Regions from separate parts of the Polaromonas sp. P1_F6 genome, predicted to be linked through region 1. Evidence: predicted binding sites of a transcription regulator. Region 1 holds the regulator's gene; the other holds the start of a gene.
The links. The regulator sigma-54, encoded in region 1, starts transcription at its own class of promoters, with help from an activator protein. The targets are predictions, from matches to a motif close to TGGCANGNAANCTGCTTT.
Positions count from the first base shown of each region.

Region 2: a site for sigma-54 is predicted at 1,745-1,762, ahead of glnK (P-II family nitrogen regulator). Genes of this name have one in related genera too.

Region 1 covers NZ_JBFUBQ010000004.1:344,950-363,849, reverse strand. The annotation lists gene AC1DY9_RS15110 (THUMP domain-containing class I SAM-dependent RNA methyltransferase) at 1-780, opposite strand, end outside; gene AC1DY9_RS15105 (RNA polymerase factor sigma-54) at 822-2,357, opposite strand; gene lptB (LPS export ABC transporter ATP-binding protein) at 2,503-3,294, opposite strand; gene lptA (lipopolysaccharide transport periplasmic protein LptA) at 3,309-3,935, opposite strand; gene AC1DY9_RS15090 (thiol:disulfide interchange protein DsbA/DsbL) at 4,095-4,742, opposite strand; gene AC1DY9_RS15085 (SPOR domain-containing protein) at 4,871-5,503, opposite strand; gene argS (arginine--tRNA ligase) at 5,558-7,243, opposite strand; gene AC1DY9_RS15075 (PsiF family protein) at 7,378-7,674, shown strand; gene AC1DY9_RS15070 (HTH-type transcriptional regulator ArgP) at 7,822-8,742, opposite strand; gene AC1DY9_RS15065 (LysE/ArgO family amino acid transporter) at 8,839-9,480, shown strand; gene AC1DY9_RS15060 (DUF2214 family protein) at 9,502-9,951, opposite strand; gene AC1DY9_RS15055 (LysR family transcriptional regulator) at 9,970-10,902, opposite strand; gene AC1DY9_RS15050 (shikimate dehydrogenase family protein) at 11,003-11,836, opposite strand; gene AC1DY9_RS15045 (SDR family oxidoreductase) at 11,935-12,723, opposite strand; gene aroQ (type II 3-dehydroquinate dehydratase) at 12,745-13,194, opposite strand; gene AC1DY9_RS15035 (Gfo/Idh/MocA family protein) at 13,264-14,316, opposite strand; gene AC1DY9_RS15030 (TRAP transporter substrate-binding protein) at 14,399-15,406, opposite strand; gene AC1DY9_RS15025 (TRAP transporter large permease subunit) at 15,506-16,789, opposite strand; gene AC1DY9_RS15020 (TRAP transporter small permease) at 16,786-17,316, opposite strand; gene AC1DY9_RS15015 (TetR family transcriptional regulator) at 17,467-18,165, opposite strand; gene aroE (shikimate dehydrogenase) at 18,198-18,900, opposite strand, start outside.
Region 2 covers NZ_JBFUBQ010000010.1:84,740-88,247, forward strand. The annotation lists gene AC1DY9_RS21210 (ammonium transporter) at 1-1,238, opposite strand, end outside; gene glnK (P-II family nitrogen regulator) at 1,271-1,609, opposite strand; partial or broken gene AC1DY9_RS21220 (magnesium chelatase domain-containing protein) at 2,190-2,423, shown strand; gene AC1DY9_RS21225 (ATP-binding protein) at 2,693-3,508, shown strand, end outside.

The DNA of each region.
Region 1 (18,900 bases):
CACCGGCGCGGTAGGTTCGGTGATGGCGGCTTCGGCCTGGTCGAGCAGACCGTCCCAGACATGGCCCTGGAAAGGCAGGTACTTCTGGAAGGCAAAACGGCGGTTGATGCCGGGTGCGATGTTGCACGCGATCTGCGCGGCTTCAATCGCGATGGTGCCCGAGCCGCAGCAGGGGTCATAGAGCGGCACGCCTTCTTTGCAGAGCTGGTCCCAGCCGCTGGCGGCAATCATGGCGGCGGCCAGGGTTTCCTTCAGCGGGGCATCACCCTTGTCTTCACGCCAGCCGCGCTTGAAGAGCGGCTCACCCGAGGTGTCGATGTAGACCGTGACGGTGTCCGTCGTCAGGTGCACGTAGACGCGCACGTCGGGCCAGCGCGTGTCGACGCTGGGGCGCACGTCGTCGAACTTGGCGCGAAAGCGGTCGGCGATCGCGTCCTTGATCTTCAGCGCCGCGAAGTTCAGGCTTTGCAGCGGGCTGTGCTGGGCGGTGATCTCGACCTTGAAGGTCTGCTTGGGCGTGAACCAGATTTCCCAGGCCACGTTGGCAGCAGCGTTGTAGAGGTCTTGCTCACTGCGGTACTGGTTATGCTGCAGTTCGATCAGTACACGCTGCGCCAGCCGGCTGTGCAGGTTGAGCTGCAACGCGTCGCGCCACGACGCCTGCAGCTGCACGCCGGCGCGCCAGGCTTTGCCGTCGATCCCGGTGACACGCTTGACCTCGGTGGCCAGCAGGGTTTCGACGCCTGCGGCGCACGGTAAAAACAATTGGAGTTGATTCATGACTGACTTTGAGGGACGGGCAGCGCGGCCTGATTGGGCGGCTAGAGTGATTTGCGCAGGTTGGCGGGCGCTATGCGCAGGGCTTCGCGGTACTTGGCCACGGTGCGGCGTGCGCATTCAATGCCCTGCTCCTTGAGCATTTCGGAAATCTGGTTGTCGCTGAGCGGTTTCTTGAGGCTTTCGGACGAGACAAATTGTTTGATGAGCGCGCGTACCGCCGTGCTGGAAGCATTGCCGCCGGTTTCGGTGCCGAGCGCGGAGCCGAAGAAATACTTGAGCTCAAAGGTGCCGAAAGGGGTGCCCATGTACTTGGCCGTGGTCACGCGGGAGATGGTGGACTCATGCAGGCCCAGCTCGTCGGCGATTTCGCGCAGCACCAGCGGGCGCATGGCGAGTTCACCGTGCGTGAAGAAATTTTTCTGCCGTTCCACAATCGCACTGCTCACGCGCAGGATGGTGTCAAAGCGCTGCTGGATGTTCTTGATGAACCAGCGGGCCTCCTGCAGGCGCTGCTGCAGCGCCTGGCCGCCCTGGCCCTTGTGCTGCTTGAGGGCATTGGCATAAATGTCGTGCACGCGCAGGCGCGGCATGACGTCGCCATTGAGCGAAACCTTGAAGCCCCGGCCCGACTTGATGACGATGACGTCGGGCACGATCAGGTTGCGCTCCACGTTCACGAAGCGGCGCCCGGGCTTGGGATCGAGCCGGCCTATCACCGTGATCGCGCCCTTGATGGCGGCTTCGGTGAAACCGCACAGGTGCGACAGGCGTTTCACGTCGCGCTTGGCCAGCAGCTCCATCGGTTGCTTGCACATGGCAATGGCTGCGCGGGTTTCTTCGCAGTCCTTGCAGTCCAGCAGCTGCAGGCTCAGGCATTCCGCCAGGTTGCGCGCACCGACACCGGCAGGCTCCATGTGGTGCAGCAGCTTGAGCGCCATCGCAAAACGCTGCTCCAGTTCTTCCGCCTGCGCCATGTCATCTCTTGCAAGACCGGCCGCGAGCGACGCCAGGCTGTCTTCAAGGTAGCCGTCGTCGTTGAGCGATTCAATGAGGAAGTGCAGCGCGGCACGGTCTTCCTCCGACAGGCGCAAGCTCAGCGATTGCCGGTGCAGGTGGTCCTGCAGCGACTCATGGCTGCCCGTGAGGTCGGAGGCCTCGGCTTCGCTCTCTTCATTGTTGTTCTTGCGCGCCGGTGCGTCGCTTCCCCACTCGCTGTCGTCGGGCGTGGTTTCTACCGTGCCATCGCCTTCCCAGCTTTCCTCGAGCTTGGGCTCCGCACTGACTTCTGCGTCATTCGGGGCTGTAGCGCTAGTCTCGTCTGCGCCGCCAGCTATCGAATCCGTAGCAGATTCAAACTCGCGGCTGTCCTGGCTTACCGGCGTGTTGATGTGCTCCAGCCCAAACTCTTCGCGCACCGCCGTCTCTTCCGACACTTCCAGAAACGGGTTTTCGTCGAGCATCTGCTCGACCTCCTGGCTCAACTCAAGCGTCGACAGCTGCAACAGCCGGATCGACTGCTGTAGTTGAGGTGTCAGCGCAAGATGCTGCGAGACGCGGAGTGACAGACCTTGTTTCACTGGATTTTCAAACTTGCGGAAGGTTGAGGCAATACGTCTTTAACCAGCGGGCGCCGCGGAACTGGCTTTGCCAGGCCGCAGGCGCCGTCCCCGGAGGGGGAGAGGGAGCTACACGAAGTGAGCGACAACAGGGGGGAACCATGTTCTACATCTTGAAGTGTTCGCCGAGATAGACGCGGCGCACATCGGCGTTATTCACGATCTCGGACGGTGTGCCTTGCGCCAGCACGTGGCCGTCGCTGATGATGTAGGCGTGGTCGCAAATGCCCAGTGTTTCACGCACGTTGTGGTCGGTGATCAGCACGCCGATGCCGCGCGATTTGAGGAAACCGATGATGCGCTGGATTTCGATCACGGCAATGGGGTCGATACCGGCAAAGGGCTCATCCAGCAGGATGAAGCGCGGCTGGGTTGCCAGCGCCCGCGCGATTTCGACCCGGCGGCGCTCGCCGCCCGAGAGCGCCGGTGCCGGTGAATTGCGCAAATGATCTACCCGCAAATCCTGCAGCAGGGCGTCGAGCCGCGACTCGATGTCTGCGCGCCCCAGCGGTTTTCCGGTTTTGTCGAGCTGCAGCTCCAGCACGGCACGCACGTTTTCTTCCACCGTGAGCTTGCGGAAAATCGACGCTTCCTGCGGCAGGTAGCTCAGGCCCAGGCGGGCACGCAGGTGAATCGGCATGTGCTCGACCGACTCGCCGTCGATGGAAATTTCGCCTGCATCGGCGCGCACCAGGCCCACGATCATGTAGAACGAGGTCGTTTTGCCCGCGCCGTTGGGGCCCAGCAGGCCCACGACTTCGCCTTTTTGCACGGACAGCGAAACGTCCTGCACCACCTTGCGGCTGCCGTACGATTTTTGCAGACCTTGCGCAACAAGGCGGCTGGGGGTCAGGGCAGGAGCGGCCGGGGCCGCTGAAGTGTCAGTCACCACATCCATCTGTGCAGGTCTTTCTAGTTCTTTTCATTGCCCAGCGTCGTGCTGGGGCGCAGAACCGGGGCTGGGCCCGCGGGCGGTGCCGCAACGGGTGCCGAGGCTGTCGCGCGGGGTGACAGCATGGCGCGAACCCGCCCCGTGGGGTTGCTGGCCGTACGGTTTTGCGCGCCCCCATCCACGGTGAAGACGTCGGTGTTGTTGTCATAAACAATCAGGCTGCCGGTGGTTTCGTCCACCAGGGTGGCACCGTTGTAGCGGCGCACCACCGCCCGCTTGATGAACTTCACCAGGTCGGCGCGGCTGTCATATTCAATGCGTTCGCCTTCGCCTTCGATGTACTCGTCTACGCCGTCACGCTTTTTCCGGTAAAACGCCAGCTTGCCGGGCGCCGCGACGGACACCGCCTGCTGGTAGCCCTCGGGATCCTGCATGACGTCAACGCGCTCGCCGCGCACGATGGTCGTGCCCTTGGTGATCACCACATTGCCGGTAAAAACGCTGGTTTGCTTCAGGTCGTCATAACGCAGGGCATCTGCCTCCGCGTTCATGGGTTTGTCCCGATCAGCTTTTTCGGCAGCGGCCGGGAAAGCCGACCCCAGCGCCAGGATGACCGGCAGGATGAGGGAAAAAATGGGGTGTTTCATAAGGCACGAATCTTGCTGCTTGGTGTTGGGTCATTGTAGCCATGCCAGCTGCGGGAATGGCTTGCACGGGGAATATTAGGGGCATAAAAAAACCCGCCGGAAATCGGGCGGGTTTTTTGAGCCGGTGTTTGGCGCGGCGCACGGCCGCGGGCGCTTTCTTTATTTGGCCTTGCGGGATTGGGCGATCAGGTGATCTGTGACCTGCAGCGCGCGGGTCATGGTTTGGGTCTGGTCCGACGAGGTGTAATAACGCCCGGCGATACCCAGCGACGGCACGCCGGCCACTTTGTAGCTGTCCTGCAGCTGTGTGGCCTTGCGCGCCTTGGAGGCGACCGAAAAGGAGTTGTAGAACTCAACGAATTTGGCCTTGTTGAGGCCCTGCTTTTCAGCCCATGCAGCTATCAGCTCGGGCGTGTTAAGCGGTTGTTTTTCCACATGAATCGTGGCAAACACCTTCTTGTGAAGTTCCTCAATTTTTCCCATGGCCTCAAGCACGTAATACAGGCGCTGCTGAGGTTCGAAATCGGGCCGGAAGGACACTGGAACACGCCGCACGGACACGTCCTTGGGGATCTGCTTCATCCAGGCTTCGAATTGCGGCTCGAAGGCGTTGCAATGGGGGCAGTTGTACCAGAAGAATTCCACCACCTCGACCCGGCCGGCGGCGGCTTCGGTCGGCGCCGGCTTGTCCAGCGTCAGGTAATCCTCGCCGTCCTTGAAGGCCTTGGCCTGGGCTTGTGCCAGGGTGGGCAGGGCGGCGATGCCGCCCAGGGCGGCGGCTGAAAACGAAAACTCACGGCGTTGCATCAGATTTTTCTCCTGGAATGACAGAAATAGCCCGGAAACCGCCCCTCTGGCGGATGCCTCGTGGCGCGGGGTATAGGGGTTTGTACACCAGCCTCGTGAAAAGTTCAGCCTATCGTTGGACGAGGGCTTCAGCGCTGGACCCGGACCAGCGCGGTTTCAATGGAATTGTTGTCCAGGCGCTCCTTGGCCTTGTCGGCATCTTCCTTCTTGTCGAAAGGGCCAAGACGCACGCGGTACACGGTGCGGCCAGCCTGCTCGCGTTCCGTCACTTTGGCCTGCATGCCCAGCAGCAGCAACTTGGCGCGTTGCTGTTCCGCATCTTCCGGCGTGCGAAAGGCACCGGCCTGAATGAAATAGCTGAAGGGATCCGCTCCCGGACCGGATGACAGGCCTTCGACCTTGGCCTTTGCCAGATCGCCCAGCGGATCGGCAGGCGCTGGTTTGGCCACTTTGGCCGGCGCTGAAGCGGCGGCCTTGGGGGTGGCTCCGGCGGAGGGGTCGGGTACTGGAACACCAGGCACCTCAACCGCTGCCGGAGGAGGCGGCTTGGGCTGGTTTTTGCCGGCCAGCGGGGCGTTCGGGTTCCAGTCCTTGTTTTTCTTGGCTTCAACAGCGTCGCTGTCGGGGTTGCGTGCCTGGCTCTTGTTCATGAAAGGAACCGGCACCTTGGTGATGTAAACCGCTACCGCCAGCGCCGCGCCCAGGCCGATCAGCGCGCCAATGATCAACCCCAACAGGGTTCCGCCTCGTTGTGTATTCATACCTTGCCCACGTTCATTGCCTTGTCCTGAAATTCGCATGGTTTTCGCCACGGTTTACATCTTGCGCGGGGCGCTCACGCCCAGCACTGCGAGGCCATTGTGCAACACCTGCGCAGTCGCGGCGACCAGCGCCAGACGGGCAAGCTTCACAGCTTCGTCGTCCACCAGGATGCGCTCGGCATCGTAATAGCTGTGATAACTGGCCGCCAGCTCACGAAGGTAAAAAGCCACGTCGTGCGGTGCAAATCCGTCAGCCGCGTTGGTCAGCATGTCGGGGTACTTGGCCAGCAGCAGCATCAATGACTGCGCCTGCGGGCTGTCCAGCGCCGAGAGGTCGACAGCTTTGAGGCTGGCTTCGTCGCCACCCTGGCCGGCCCAGGTGGTGAGGATGGAGCAGATGCGCGCATGCGCGTACTGCACGTAATACACCGGGTTTTCATTGTTTTTGGCCAGCGCCAGGTCAATGTCGAAGATGTATTCGGTGTCCGGCTTGCGGCTGAGCAAAAAGAAGCGCACGGCGTCGGCGCTGGTCCATTCGATCAGGTCGCGCAAGGTGACGTAGCTTCCGGCGCGCTTGGAAATTTTGACCTCTTCGCCGTTGCGCACCACGCGCACCATGGTGTGCAGGACGTAGTCGGGGTAGCCCTGGGGAATGCCTTCGCCGGCGGCCTGCAGCCCGGCGCGCACGCGGGCAATGGTGCCGTGGTGGTCCATGCCCTGGATGTTGATGGCCTTGCCGAAGCCGCGCTCCCACTTGGCCAGGTGGTAGGCCACGTCGGGGACGAAGTAGGTGTAGCTGCCGTCGCTCTTTTTCATCACGCGGTCTTTGTCGTCGCCGTAGTCGGTCGACTTCAGCCACAGCGCGCCATCCTGCTCGTAGGTCTTGCCGGCCTCTTTCAGTCTGGCCACGGCGCTATCGACACGGCCCGAGCTGTACAGGCTGGACTCAAGGTAGTAGTTGTCGAACTTCACCGAGAAGGCCTTCAAGTCCAGGTCCTGCTCGTGGCGCAGATAGGCCACGGCGAACTGGCGTATCGAGTCCATGTCTTCCACGTCGCCCGAGGCGGTGTATTCGCGGTCGTCCGACTTGACGGTCTTTTTGGCCAGAAAGTCGGCCGCGATGTCGGCGATGTAGTCGCCGTTGTAGGCCGACTCGGGCCAGCCGGCGTCACCGGGCTTGATGCCTTTGGCGCGCGCCTGTGTGCTGGTGGCCAGGGTCTGGATCTGCACGCCCGCGTCGTTGTAATAAAACTCGCGCCAGACCTTGGCGCCTTGCGTGGCGAACAGGTTGCAGATCGCATCGCCCAGCGCGGCCTGGCGGCCGTGGCCCACATGCAGCGGGCCGGTCGGGTTGGCCGAGACGAACTCGACGATCATCTTGCGGGCCGGGTCGGCCGGCTGCACGCCGAACTGCGCGCCGGCGGCCAGCACTTCGCGCACGGTCTCCTGCTTGGCGGCGGGCTTCAGGCGGATGTTGATGAAACCGGGGCCGGCGATTTCGATGGCGTCTACCCAGCGTTCAAACGCGGGCTTCTTGAGCAGGTTGGCGCGCAGGCTTTCGGCCACCTGGCGCGGGTTGAGCTTGAGCGGCTTGGCCAGCTGCATGGCGGCCGTGCAGGCGAAGTCGCCATGGGCCGCCACCTTGGGGGATTCAAAGGCAGCTTTGTCGCCTGCGCCGGGGGAAAGTTCATCCAGCCCCGCGGCCAGAGCCGCGAGCAGGTCTTTTTTAATCGAGAGCATGGTCTGATTTTACGGTTAAGCCATCTGCCGTTCGGACCCCTCAGATACCCGGTCATCGAATTTGCCCGGCGCGGCGTTATGTGTTGGAATTCCAGCCGGAACTCAAACCTGTTTCCCAACCCAATGGAGCCACCATGAAAAAGCTGTTATCCCTGATCGCCGCCGTTTTTGCCGTCTCGATGGCCTTGTCTCCGGTGGCGCACGCCGCGGACGCTCCAGCCAAAACCGCACAGCAAACCAAAATGGGCGCCTGCAACAAGGACGCTGAAGGCAAGAAGGGCGATGAGCGCAAGGCATTCATGAAAGAGTGCCTGAGCGCCAAGAAAGAAGCACCAACGCAGCAAACCAAAATGAAAACCTGCAACGTCGACGCCAAGGGCAAAAAAGGCGACGAACGCAAAGCCTTCATGAAAGAGTGCCTGAGCAAGTAAGCCGGTCTTTTCAGATCAAACCAGCCCGCCATGAATGTCATGGCGGGCTTTTTTTGTGCCAATATTCCTCCTGGGCGCTATTAATTCGATAGCTGTTTGCGCTTGTCTACAAAGCGCTAGCGGTACTTTTCATCTATAAACGCACCGTCACACCTGCAGCAGCTGCCCCTGCGCCGCCTGCTTGACCGCCTGTGTCAATCGCTGCGCCGCAACGGATTCACGTGCCCAGTGCTGCCAGTACAGCCGCACGTCGACCGTGCTGCCCGGCAGCACTTCCTGCAGCGGCGGCTTGCGGGTGCGCGCGGCCAGCAACAGGTCGGGCACCATGCCCCAGCCCATGCCAAGCTCCAGCGCAAGCTCGAACGCATCCACCGCCGGCACGAAGTGGCGCGGGTACAGCGCGTCGCGCAGCCCGAAATGCTGTTCAAGAAAAGTATCCTGCAGCGCGTCCTTGCGGTTGAAGATCACGGCAGGGCTGGCCAGCAGGCGATGGGCCAGCCGGTTCGGTGCGGCCTTGCCACCCGCCGCGGGCTCGTTCCACTGCGCCACCAGCGCGGGCGAGGCCATGCAGCGGTAACGCATCACGCCCAGCGGTTCAGCCACGCAGCCCCGCATGGCCTGCGCCAATGCGGTGACGCAGCCCGTGACATCCCCGCTTTTCAGGGCTTCCTGGGTGTGGTCCTGATCGTCCACCACGACATCGAGCAGCAGGCCGTTAGCGTGCAGGGCTGAGGCCACGCCCGGCAAGAACCACGTGCTCAGGGAGTCGGCGTTCACCGCCACGCTGAGGCTTTGCAGGCGAGCGGGCTTTCCCCCGCCCTGCAGCCCGGCCAGCAGATCACCCTCCATGAGGCGAACCTGCCGGGTGTGCCCGAGCAAAGCCTGGCCGGCCGACGTGGCGCGTACCTGTTTGCCGCGCACCAGAAGCCGCTGCCCCAGTGCGTTTTCAAGTGACTTGATGCGCAGGGACACGGCAGCCAGCGTCAGGCTCAGGGCCTTGGCGGCTTCGCCGAAACTGCCGTGCTCAATCACGGCGGCCAATGCTTCAAGTTGTCGGGCATCGAGCATGTTGTTAGGCGCCTACTAAATCAATTAATAATTGACTAAAGCTAATTTTAGTTAATTCTATTTAACTATTATGAGCCCTGGCACACACTTGCGGCCATGAACCCGCTCACCGCCCCCGCCTTCCTGACTGGCATGGTCCTCAGCCTCTCGCTCATCATGGCCATAGGCCCGCAGAACGCTCACGTGATCCGAATGGGCCTGCTACGCCAGCATCTCTGGCTCACCGTCGCCGTCTGTGTGCTGACCGATGTGGCCCTGATCGCCGCAGGCGTTGCCGGCCTTGCGCAACTGGGCGGTCTTTCCGACAAGCTGCTGGGCGCCATGACCGGCGCGGGCGCGCTGGTGCTGCTGGTGTATGGCGCCCAGGCCATGCGGCGCTTTCTGCAGCCTGCGCACGCGTCTGCCCAGAACCCCGATATGGCCGGCGCAGAGGCCATGCCGCGCCGCAAGGCCATCGGGCTGGCACTGGCGCTGTCGTGGCTCAACCCCCATGCATGGCTGGACACCGCCGTGGTCATCGGCACCGCATCACTGGCTTACGCCCGGCCGGACAACGCCGTCTTCGGCCTGGGCGCCATCACGGGTTCATTGCTGTGGTTTACCGGCCTGGGTGTGGCGCTGTGGTGCGTGGGGCGCAGGCTCAACACACCGGCCATATGGCGCGCGATGGACCTGTTGGTAGCGCTGATGATGTGGGGCACCGCCTTCTGGCTGGTGCATGGCCTGTTTTCAGCCTGACGCTGCAGCGCGGGTGTGTGCCTAACCAAAGCCTCGGGCCAGAAAGACGGCGGCCAGCGGAATGAACGGCAGGATGTGCGCCTGCACCATCACCAGCCGCCGCGCTTGTTTGACTTCCAGCGCATCGGGCAGGGCGCCGCTGGCGCGCAACTCACGGCGCCAGCGCAAAAACATCATGGTCGGCTTGATGGAAATCAGCCCAATCGCCAGGAACATGACGAGCTTGACGTACAGCAAGGGGTTGTGGACGTACCAGGCCGCGCCCTTGCTGCCCAGAAACACGCGCGCCAGGCCGGTCAGGAAAACCGCGCCGGCCGAGATGCCGTAGACCATGTCGATCTTGCCGAGCCTCTCGATCACGGCGGCGTTCAGCCACTCGGTGCGGCACAGCGCCGCCTCGCTCGCCAGAAAAACCACCATGGTGAGAATCGCCAGCAGGTGGGCATAGGCCAAAAGAGATTCGAGAACCATCGTCGGGATCCTTTCCAGTCAGGGTTTTGTGGTGGTGGCGGCTGGCGACGAGCACCAGAACTCCGGTTGGCTGTAATGGTGTTTCAGAAAATCCAGCCAAAGGCGAACCCGCAGCGGCAAGTGTTTGCGTTGCGGAAATACGGCGTAAATACCGTTGGGCGGCGCGGCAAAATCCTCCAGCACCGCCACCAGCTGGCCGGCGGCAATTTCTGCCTCGACCTCCCAGGTGCTGCGCCAGGCAATGCCGTACCCTCCCAGGCACCAGTCATGCAGGACCTGGCCGTCCGAGCAGTCGAGCGGCCCGCCCGGCTTGAGATGGATCAATTCGTCCTGGACCCGGAACGCCCAGCCCCGCGTTTGCGAGGCGTCGCTGGACAGCGTCAGGCAGTCGAATTTCGCCAGCTCGCTGGGGTGCTGGGGCGTGCCGTGGCGGGCCAGGTAGACCGGCGTGGCCACGCACAGCCGGCGGTTGTCAGCCATGCGCACGCTCACCAGCGAAGAGTCCGGCATGTCGCCGACGCGCACTGCGCAGTCAAAACCCTCGCCGGCCAGGTCAACTACCCGGTCGCTCAGGTTCAGCGAGATCGTGACATCGGCATGCACTTCGCGAAAGCGTGTGACCAGTGGCGCCACGTGGCGGCGGCCAAAGCCGGCCGGCGCGGTGATGCGCAGATGCCCGCTGGCCTTGACGCCGCCGGCCGAAACGCTGGCTTCGGCGTTGGCAAAATCAATCAGCAGGCGCTGGCAGTCTTCAAGAAAGGCGCTGCCTTCGTGTGTGAGCGTGATGCGCCGGGTGGTGCGTACCAACAGCTTGACGCCCAGGCGGCCTTCCAGTGCATCAAGCCGACGCCCCATGATGGCCGGCGCCACGCCTTCGGCGTTCGCGGCAGCGGTCAGGCTGCCGCGTGTCGCAACCGACACGAACGATTCAAGCTGCTTGAGTTTGTCCATGCTGGATTATGTCCATGAACGTCTGAAATCAGCCGTTTTTAGCATTGATTCCAACACTTCCCACCCAGGACGCACGGTGCGCGCGTCCTCTTACACTTTTTTAATAACTCAGCCGGGCCACCGATCGCAAGACGTCCGGTGTGGTGGTCGGCAGGCCAAAAAACTCGAGGTAGGCCGGGATCTGCTCGAACAGCATGTCGGACCCCACTTGCACCGTACAGCCACGCGCCTTGGCCGCTGCCAGAAACGCGGTCATCTCCGACTTCATGACCACTTCGCCCACAAAACTGTTGGCGGCGATACGTGAAACGTCCATGGGCAGCGGATCGCCTTCGTTCATGCCCATGGGCGTGGCGTTGACCACCAGGTCGTAACCCGCCGGGTCGTTTGAGCCTGTGAGGAGTTCCAGCGTTGCGTAATGCTGGCGCAGCCGCCCAGCCAGCGCCTGCGCGGAGGCCGCATTGACGTCGCACAGCCCTAGCGCGCGCGCGCCGGCCTTGGCCAGCGAAGCAGCGATTGCCGAGCCCACGCCGCCGCTGCCGACGACCAGGGCACGCTTGCCGCGCGGATCAAAGCCCTTGCGTTGCACGCCGCGCACAAACCCTTCCCCGTCGAACATGTCGCCCACGAGCTTGTCATTGGCGTCGCGTTTGACGGCATTGCAGGCGCCGGCGATGCGTACTGTGGGTGTGGCTTCGTCCAGCAAATCGACAGTCGTAACCTTGTGCGGCATGGTGATCAGCGCGCCGCGGAAATTCTCCAGGCAAGACACCGACCGCAGAAAGGCCGGGTAGTCTTCGGTCTTGCAACCCATGGGCACGACCACCGCGTTCACTCCCGCCTGTTCAAAGTAGGGGTTGTAGATCATCGGCGCCTTGAAAGAATGCGTCGGGTAGCCGATGTGGGCGATGAGTTCGGTATGGCCGTTGATCATGGAGGTTCCAGAAATTTGCAGTTAAAACCGCTGTTGAAAATAATGCCGAATGATCAGTGCTGACGGTCATTCGCCTGCAACAAAGATGCCTTTGACGATCAATACAGGCCAGGGGTGCCACCGCCGTCCACAGCGATGGCCGTGCCTTGAATGTGGCGGGCACTCTCCGAACACAGGAATATCGCAAGTGCGGCGACATCCTCGGGTGTCCCCAGCCGGCTGAGTCCCTCGCGTGCGATTTGTGCCTGTCGTTCTTCTTCGACGGGCTTTCCACTTGCGGCTGCACGCTGCTGAAACAGTTGCGCTACACGGCCGGTTTCAGTCAAGCCCGGAAGAATGGCGTTGACATTGACGCCGTCCCGCTTTCCAAGACCGGACAGGCCCTTGGTGAAGTTGTGCATCGCAGCGTTGACCGACCCACCGATCAGGAAGCCCGGGTCGGGCGTACGGGCAGCGCCGCCAATGATGTTGACAACGTGCCCACCCGCAGTTTTCAGCATCGGCCAAAACAGGCGGCACAAGTTCACACAGCCGAAGAACTTCAATGCAAAGCCGTCATGCCATGCGTCCTCCGGAAGGTCCAGAAACGCACCGGCGCGCGTGGCACCCGCGGAATTAACCAACACGTCACAGCGTCCAAATTTTTCGGACACCAGGGTGAATACCGCTTTGCAACCTTCTTCGCCTCGAAGATCCGCAGCACATACCTCAGGGCGGAGTGCTCCAGTGCCTGCAATTGCATCTGCTGCAGTCTTCAGGTTCTCAATGGACGATGCGGCCAAAACGGTTTGCGCACCGCGTGCGGCAAACGCAGCGGCGATGCCATGGCCGATGCCCCGGCTGGCGCCACTTATAACGATGACTTTTCCAGCGAACTCCTGTGACATGGCCGCTCTCTTTCTGATGATTTACGAAACCCTTGCGGCATTGATCGCCGAAACAGCGGCGCGCAAAGCCAGCAGGTAGCTGTCAGCGCCAAAGCCGCAGATCTGCCCCTTGACGATTTCAGCGAACACCGACACATGGCGGAAAGGCTCGCGGGCATGGATGTTCGACATGTGAAGCTCGACAACCGGCACCGTGAGGATGGCCAGGGCGTCGCGGATGCCGTAGCTGTAATGCGTCCAGGCACCGGCGTTGATCAGCACGGCGTCGACCTTGTCGGTGAATGCCTGGTGAATCCGTTCGCACATGTCACATTCGCTGTTGGTCTGGAAATGTTCCACCTCGGCGCCGAGCTCCCGGCCCAAAGCCTGCAGGCTGGTGTTGATCTCGTCCAGCGTGATGGTGCCGTACTGCGCCGGGTCGCGTTTGCCGAACATGTTGTGGTTGATGCCGTGAAGCATGAGCACTTTCATGGTGATTTCTTTCCTGGTTGTTGACGTTGTTTGTCGTGGTTTGATTTGTATGTGGGAGGGTCGAGCTGCTTAACCAACGGGCAACTCGATCACCTGGCCGGTTTGGGCGGCCTGCGCGATGGCTTCGGTGATGCGCAGGTTCAGCAGGCCGTCGCGGGCACTGACCAGCGGCGGTGCTTCACCACGAATGACGGCGCCGAAGTGCTCCAGCTGGTGCTTGAGGGGATCGTCGCGCACCATGTCGGCCACGCTCTCGTCAAACGGCTTCCACCAGGAGCGATCTTCCGGCCTGGCGTAGGTTTTCAGGCGCATGGTCGGAACCGACAGGCTTCCGTTGGTGCCCGAAATCACGTAGCAGTCTTCGTCGCCATAGCTTGGGTAGGCCTTGTTTTCCTGGGAGGTCTGCTCCCAGCTGCGCGCGCATGCGGCGGTGTCCGACAGCATGAAGCTGCCCAGCGCACCGTTGGCAAAACGCAGATTGATGGCCACCGTGTCTTCCACCGGAAAACCGCGTGTGGCATTGGAGGCAAAGGCCTGCACTGCCACGATGTCACCGCACAGCATGCGCAGGTTATGCACCTCGTGAATCATGTTCAGGAGGATGGGGCCGCCGCCGATCTCGCGGCGCCATGACGCGTCTTCGTAGTAGCGGTCGGGCTTGAAGAATGTGGCACTGCCCGTCACGGCAACCAGCTTGCCGAGTTTTCCCGAATCCACGATTTCTTTCGCTTTGGCCATGATGGGGCTGTGCGCGCGATGGTGGCCGATCAGTACCTTGGCGCCCGTCTCAGCGACCGCCTTGACCAGCTGCTCGCCTTCGGCCAGCGTGGGTGCAATGGGCTTTTCCAGCAGGATGGGCACCCCGGCCTTGATGCATTGCAGGGCCTGCGGCACATGCAGCTGGTTCGGCGTCGCAAGGATCACGCCGTCAGGGCGGTCCTTGCTGAGCAGCTCATCCAGCGATGGGTACAGCGGAACACCCGCCCTGGCGGCGATAGCCTTTGCCGCCGGCGCAGGATCGACAATGGCCGAAAGGACGCAGGTTGGGCTCTCTTGAGCCACATCCATGTGGGCCAGGCCGATGTAGCCGGCCCCTGCGACAGCGATGCGGATTTTGCTCATGAAGGAAAGATACCCGGAACCGGAATGAAAGAACAGGCCAGCCCGGCGCTCCGGTGCGCTGGGCCGGCCGGGGCGTGAAATCCTATTTACGCAGTTTGGCGAGCTCTGCCTGCAGTGCGCCGACCACATCGGCACCCACGATGGCCGAGTGCTTCTCGATAACGGGCTTCATCTTCTCGCGGAATTTGGCCATTTCTGCGGGGCTGAACTCGCTGACCTGCATGCCGTTCTTCTTCAGGTTTTCGAGCGCGGTGCCGGACTGTTCACGCGAGGCCTTGCGCTGGTACGCAGCAGCTTCGGCGGCCGCATCCGAGAAGATTTTTTTCTCATCATTGCTCAGGGTGTCCCACAGCTTTTTGCTGACGATGACGGTTTGCGGGTTGTACTGGTGGTTGGTCACCGCCAGGTACTTTTGCACTTCGTAGAACTTGTTCGCGTTGATGACCGTGAACGGGTTTTCATGGCCATCAATGGCTTTCTGTTCCATCGCGGCATAAACCTCGGGAAAAGCCATGGGCGTCGGGTTGGCGCCCAGTGCGGTCACCCAGTCGATGTTGATGGCGTTCGGAATCACGCGCAGTTTCAGGCCGGCAATGTCGTCCACCTTGGTGATGAGGCGCTTGCTGTTTGTGATGTTGCGAAAGCCGAGTTCCCAGTAGGCCAGCCCATGGATGTTTTTGGCATCGAGCTTGGTGAGCATCATTTTCCCGAAAGGCCCATCCACCACGGCATCGGCTTCCTGCGAGCTTGCAAACATGAACGGAAAATCGAAAACGGCAAATTCCTTGGCCTGGCTGGCCAGGATGCCGGAATTCATCACCACCATTTCCAGCGTGCCGCCTTGCAGCGCGGAGATGTTCGGTGCATCGCCGCCCAGCACACCGCCGGGGAAGAGGTTGACCTTGATCTTGCCGCCCGATTTCGCTGCCACGGTTTCAGCGAATTTTTTCATGCCCAGCACAATCGGGTGGCCGTCCGGGTTTTGCGTGGCGAACTTGACGGTGCGTTCCTTGATGTCCTGGGCTGAGGCCATGCCGAAGGCCGCCAGGGCGACGGTAGCGAGGACGGATTTGATAAACAGGCGTTTCATGGTTGTCTCCGGTTTTTTGAGGGGATGAGGTGTCACGGTACGCTTTGACGTGGCTGCCGGCCGTGGCGTACCCAGCACGCCCGGCAGCGCGGAAAGTTGTCAGCCGCCGTAAAACCAGCGCGCCGGGATGATGACGATTTGCGGAAAAGCCACCATCAGGAACATGATGGCGAACTGGGCCCACATAAAGGGCAACACGCCCTTGGTGACTTCGTCCATGCTCACCTTGCCCACCCCGGCCACCGTGTTCAGCACCGTGCCCACCGGCGGGGTGATCAGCCCGATGGCGTTGTTGATGATGAACAACACGCCAAAGTACACCGGGTCAATGCCGGCGGCCTTGACGACCGGCATGAGCACCGGCGTCAGCAGCAAGATGGTGGGTGTCATGTCCAGCGCGGTTCCCACCACCATCACCAGCACCATGATGGCCAGCATCAGCAACTTCGGGCTGTCCAGAAGCGGCTGCAGCAGGGCAACCACCTGGCCCGGTATCTGCGCCACCGTGATCAGCCAGGCCGACACCATGGCCGCGGCCACCAGGAACATCACGATCGCGCTGGTCTTGGCGGCGCCCACGAACAGCGGATAGAGCTTCCTCAGCGTGAGCTCCTTGTAGATTAGTACGGAAACCAGCGTTGCGTACACCGCGGCAACCACAGCGGCCTCGGTCGGCGTGAAGATGCCGAACTTCAGGCCGAACACCACAATCAGCGGCAGCACCAGCGCCCAGGTCGACTCCTTCAACGCCACCAGGACTTCTGCACGGCTCTTGCGCGGCGGGGCTTTCACCACTTCCTTGCGCACCAGCCACCACCAGGTGAGCCACAGCGACAACCCCAGCAAGAGACCGGGAAAGATGCCGGCCAGGAACAATTTGGAAATTGACACATTGGCTGCCACACCGAAGATGACAAAGGCAATCGAAGGCGGGATGACCGGCGCGATAATGCCCGCCGATGCGATCAGCCCTGCGGAGCGCGCCTTGTCATGGCCGGCGGCCACCATCATGGGCAGCAAAAGCGACGCCAGCGCAGCCGCATCGGCCACGGCAGAGCCCGACAGCGCCGCCATGATGACTGCCGCCACAATCGTGACATAGCCCAGGCCGCCCTTGATGTGGCCGACCAGGGCCATGGCGAGGTTGACGATGCGGCGCGACAGGCCACCTGCGTTCATGACCTCGCCGGCGAGCATGAAAAAGGGCACGGCCAGCAGCGGAAAGCTGTCGGCGCCGTTCACGACGTTCTGTGCCAGGATCTGCGCGTCAAACATGTCGAGGTGCCACATCAGCGCCGCGCCGCACAGCAGCAATGAAAACGCGATCGGGATGCCCAGCGCCATGGCGGCAAGCAGCGATCCGAGGAATATAGCGATGGTCATGCCGGACCTCCTTCATGCGGCTGGTCTTCGGATTCCCTGATCATCATCAGCTCACCGTCCCCGGTCTTGCCGCTGAGCAGCCGGACCAGGTCCCGCAGCAGCAACAGGCCGCCGAGCACGGCGAACACCATGCCCGAGCCGTAGAACCAGCTCATGGACACTTCCATCACGGCACTGGTGGTGGTCCAGTTGATCTTGACCTGCTCCCACGCACCACGGAACATCAGCCAACAGGCAAAAAGCATGAGCAGGTAACTGATGCCGAGGCAAATTTTCTTGCCCCTGGGGCCCAGGCGACCCACCAGCATGTCGGTGCCCAGATGCCCGCGCTCGTTGATCGCCACCACGGCACCGAGAAAGGTCAGCCAGACGAACAGCCAGCGAGACAGCTCCTCTGACAGATTGATGCCCGAGTTGAAGCCATAGCGCAACACCACGTTGCCGAACACCAGCACCACCATCAGCGCCAGGAACAGCGCAATCACGCCGTCCAGCACCCGGCAAAACCGGTCTATCCACTTGTCCATGTTGTCTCCTTTTTATGCGTGGCTGCGCGCGCAGCCGTCCAGCCCTGAGCCTGTTGAAGATTGCTTTAATCCATAATGTACGAACTAGTTAGTTTTAAACGAATCGGTAGAAACCCGACATGCCGGCCCCTGGCCGGCGCGATCCGGAAGTTACTTGCGCACGAAGCGCACGATCATTTCGATGATGCTGTCGCGCCGCGCCGTCATGGCGCGCCCCGACTGGGTGTCGCTCTTGAAGATCAGTCCGAAGGTGTGCTGGTTGGAGACATTGAAGAATGTCAGCGCAGAAATCGACGCATGGATGTCGATCGGGTCCAGGCCTATGCGAAATATGCCCGCCGCCACGCCGCGCTCGTAAAGCTTGCGGATGGCATCGATGGCCGGCACATTGAGCTGCTGGATGATCTTGCTTTGGGCCAGGTAGCTGCCGCGCTCCATGTTCTCGGACATCACCAGCCGGATATAGCCCGGATTGCTGTGGTGATGGTCGAAGGTAAAGCCCACCAGGCGGCGCAGCGCATCTTCCGGCAGCAGGTCTTCCAGGTGCAGTTCCGCCTCGATGCTGCGCATGCGCCGGTACGACTCCTCCAGCACGGCGAGGTACAGCCCCTCTTTGCTGCCGAAGTAGTAATAGATCATGCGCTTGCTGGTCTTGGTGGCCGCCGCGATCTCGTCGATGCGCGCGCCGCTCAGGCCCTTCTCGGCGAATTCGGCCGTTGCCACTTCGAGGATGCCGGCCATCGTGCGTGCCGGGTCGTTGGTGCGCGTGGCCGTCTGCACAGCCGGGGCCTTGCTTTTGCGCCCACGCACCTTGGTCGAAGCTGCCTGCGAATGTACTGTTTCGTCCATTCGCGCAGTATAGGGGGCAGGCTGAGGTCATGTCATACCAGCGCAATGGTGATGCGTTCAATCGCAGCGCGTGTATCGGGCCGCACGCCGCGCCACCATGCAAAGGCTTCGGCTGCCTGCTCCACCAGCATGCCCACGCCATCGGCCAGCCGCCGGGTTCCCGCGTTTTGCGCCAGGCGCAAAAACGGCGTGAGCCCTTTTCCGTACGCCAGTTCGTAGGCCAGGCAACCAGGAGCAAACACGCTTGCCGGCACCGGCGGCAGTTCGGCGCGCAGGCTTGCCGAGGTGGCATTGAACACCACGTCAAAGGTTTGCCCCGCCAGATCCGGATAGCCGCAGCCGCGGACGTTTGCCTGGGCCGCGCCCATGGCCTGCAGTTCATGTGCCCGGGCAACCGTGCGGTTGGCAATCACCAGTTCGGCCGGAGCCTGCGCCAGAAACGGCAGCAACGCGCCCCGGGCCGCTCCGCCGGCGCCCAGCAGCAGCACGCGTTTGCCTTGCAGCTGGCAGCCCAGGTTGTGCGTGACGTCGCGCACCAGGCCCACGCCGTCGAAGTTTTCGGCAATCACGCGTGTGCCTTCAAACCTCATGGCATTGGCCGCCCCCGCGAGCTGCGCCCGCTCCGAGCGTTCGGTGGCATAGGCAAAGGCGTCGAGCTTGAATGGCGCGGTAATGTTCATGCCTTTGCCGCCCAGGGCGCGGAAGGCATCAACGGCCCCGGTGAATCCGCCTGGC
Region 2 (3,508 bases), on a different contig from region 1:
TGCACGCCGAACACGTCGAGCGAATCATCGGCGCCCAGCAGTTTCTTCAGGCCGTTCACACCCCAGAGGCAGGCGAAGCCGGCGATCAGGCCGATGATCAGGCCGCCGCCGATGCCGACGTTGCCGGCTGCGGGCGTGATGGCCACCAGGCCGGCGACGGCGCCGGACGCTGCGCCCAGCATCGAGGCCTTGCCGCGCATCAGCGCCTCACCGACGCACCATGCCAGCACAGCGGCAGCGGTAGCACCCAGCGTATTGATGAAGGCCAGGGCGGCGAAGCCGTTGGCTTCCAGGGCGGAGCCGGCGTTGAAGCCGAACCAGCCCACCCACAGCAATGCGGCACCGACCATGGTTAGCGTGAGGCTGTGAGGGGCCATGGCTTCCTTGCCGTAGCCGATACGCTTGCCGATGCAGAAGGCGCCGACCAGGCCGGCGACAGCGGCGTTGATGTGCACCACAGTACCGCCCGCAAAATCCAGGGCGCCCATTTGCCAGATATAACCGCCCTTGGCGCTCATGGCGTCGGCGACTTCCTTGCCGGTGTAGGCGTCAGGGCCCATCCAGAACCAGACCATGTGGGCGATAGGTGCGTAGCTGAAGGTGAACCAGATTGCCATGAACAGCAGCACTGCGGAGAACTTGATGCGTTCGGCAAAGGCGCCGACGATCAGCGCGCAGGTGATGCCGGCAAATGTAGCCTGGAAGGCGGCGAACACGATCTCGGGGATCACGACACCCTTGCTGAAGGTGGCGCCATTGGCAAAGGTGCCCGCAACGTTGTCCCAGATGCCCTTCATGAAGAGCCGGTCGAAGCCGCCGAAGAAGGCGTTGCCTTCGGTGAAGGCCAGACTGTAGCCATAGATAAACCACAGCACGACGATCATCGAGAACGTCACCATGACCTGCATCAGGACCGACAGCATGTTCTTGCTGCGGACCAGACCGCCGTAGAACAGCGCCAGGCCGGGCACGGTCATCATGATGACCAGCAGCGTGGAAACCATCATCCAGGCGGTGTCGCCTTTGTTGGGAACGGGCGCAGCGGCAGCCGGTGCAGAGGCTGCTGCTGCAGCGGCGGGTGCTGTCGCTGCGGCAGGCGCGGCGGCGGAAGCAGCAGCTTCAGCCGGCTTGGCTTCTGCGGCGGAAGCGGCGGGTGCAGCTGCCGGGGCCTGCGCCATCACGGCGCCGGTCGTCAGCAGGCTCAGTCCCAGTACAAGGGAGGCAAGTAGTTTTTTCATGTCTATGTTCTCTTCGTTTTTTGGGGTAAGCCTTACAGCGCTTCCTTGCCGGTTTCACCGGTACGGATGCGCACGACCTGCTCGAGGTTGTAAACAAAAACCTTGCCGTCGCCGATCTTGCCGGTGCGGGCGGCGCCCTCAACCGCTTCAATCACGCGATCCACCAGCTCGTCGGAGACTGCTGCTTCGATCTTGACCTTGGGCAGAAAATCGACGACATACTCGGCGCCGCGGTACAGCTCGGTATGGCCTTTCTGGCGGCCGAAGCCTTTGACTTCAGTCACAGTAATGCCTTGCACGCCAATGCCGGAAAGCGCTTCACGCACTTCGTCCAGCTTGAACGGTTTAATGATGGCCGTTACGAGTTTCATTTTCAGGTTTCCTCCAGGGATGAATAGGGAAGCAGCATCGTCAAGCACCACCTCAGCCGGATTAAGGCTTTTGTACGAGTCATTGCTGATGGAGTCTCCGTAGAAGCTCCAAAGGTTGGCAACTTGCGTGGATTCTTAGCAGGTAACGTGCCAAAGACGCTTTGCATGGATGACCGGCCTGCCCTTGAACTTCGAGCGAACCTCCGCGAATTGCGCCGGATATGATGCACCAATAAAGGGCAGTCAAGCGCACAATTTTGGAGCATAAAACCAAAAAGGCATCACCAAGCCTGTCTTTAGTGCACGGCGGTCTTCTGCAACGTTCGTTTCTGGGACGGTCAGCACCAGGAGATCGGCGGCAGGAATGCCACGGCGGATCCCGGCACTGACACAACCAGGCAAGTGCGCGGGACAAAAGTGAGTGCCGCTATCGGATGCAGTGGGGCACACCTTTCTGGTGAACCGGCGGGTGGCTTCCCTCGCTAGGCGATACTCGTCTTACGTGAAGGTCTGGTGCGCCTGCAACCCGGGATGGCCTCGGGTTCAGTTGTGATGCCGCCTCTGAGGGAGGGAGTTTCGAATGAGCTTGTCTTTAGTGCATAGCCGCGCCTTGTTGGGCCTGGAAGCAAGGCCGGTGCAGGTGGAGGTGCATCTTGCCAACGGTTTGCCCAGCTTTACGCTGGTCGGGCTTGCGGAAACGGAAGTCAAGGAAGCGCGTGAACGCGTGCGCTCGGCCATCCAGAACGCCGGACTGGAATTTCCCGCCAATAAACGCATTACGGTCAATCTGGCACCCGCCGACCTTCCCAAGGATTTTATTTACCCCTCATAGATATACACCGGTTTTGCTTCTAGCCAAGTTGAAGTTACCAATTAAGTATTCCATACGCTACCTGCCCAGTATCGACACTTCTGGCGCGTTGTTAACTGTTAAAAGAGTAAATATTCAATCAAATCAAGACATTAGAAGAGGGAACGCTTTTCGCGGCTCGTTTTCGGCGTGAGCCGCTTCTATTCGAATTTCCCCGATGTTTGCGGTCATCAACAAGCCATGTATAGTATTGAGTAAATTAACTCAATATCATGTTTATTCGACCAATCTATGCGCAGATTGAGACGCGACTTCGCGAAACTCCTAGGCGTATTCAGATCCTTGCAGGCCCCCGCCAAGTGGGCAAAACTACGCTTGTCACCCAGCTCTTAGAGCGCCGTTCAGTGCAGTCGGCAGCTTTCGTGTCTGCGGACCTGCAGACTCCGCCCGTGCTGTCCTATGCCATGCCAATCGGGTTAACCTCAGCCGCATTACCCGGCGCGCCCGCTGACACACGTTGGCTTGAAGAACATTGGAATCAAGCAATGGTTTTGGCAGCCCAGTGGGCGCAAAGCGGGACCGATGTTCCATTCGTGTTTATCGTCGACGAGATACAAAACATTCCTAATTGGTCCGCTGCAGTGAAGGGGTTATGGGACAAAAGCCTAGCCCTCAAAACCCCAATGCAAGTAGTCCTCCTCGGCTCCGCTCCGCTTCTGATCAACCGCGGGCTGTCTGATAGTCTCGCCGGCCGCTACGAGCAACTGCGCATGACGCACTGGTCTTTTGAGGAAATGAACGGTGCGTTCGATTTCGACCTGGATCAGTACATCTATTTCGGTGGATTCCCTGGAAGTGGAACTGACATTGGCGATGAACCCAGGTGGCGGGATTACATCAACGGCAGTTTGATCTATCCAAACCTGGAACGGGATATTCTTCAGATGGTGCGCGTAGGTAAACCGGCGCTACTGAAGCAGTTGTTCTTGCTGGCGTGCGCACACTCTGGGCAGATTGTTGCGCTCACAAAGTTTCTGGGACAACTTGATGATGCCGGGAATGTCACTACTCTGGCACGTTACCTAGAC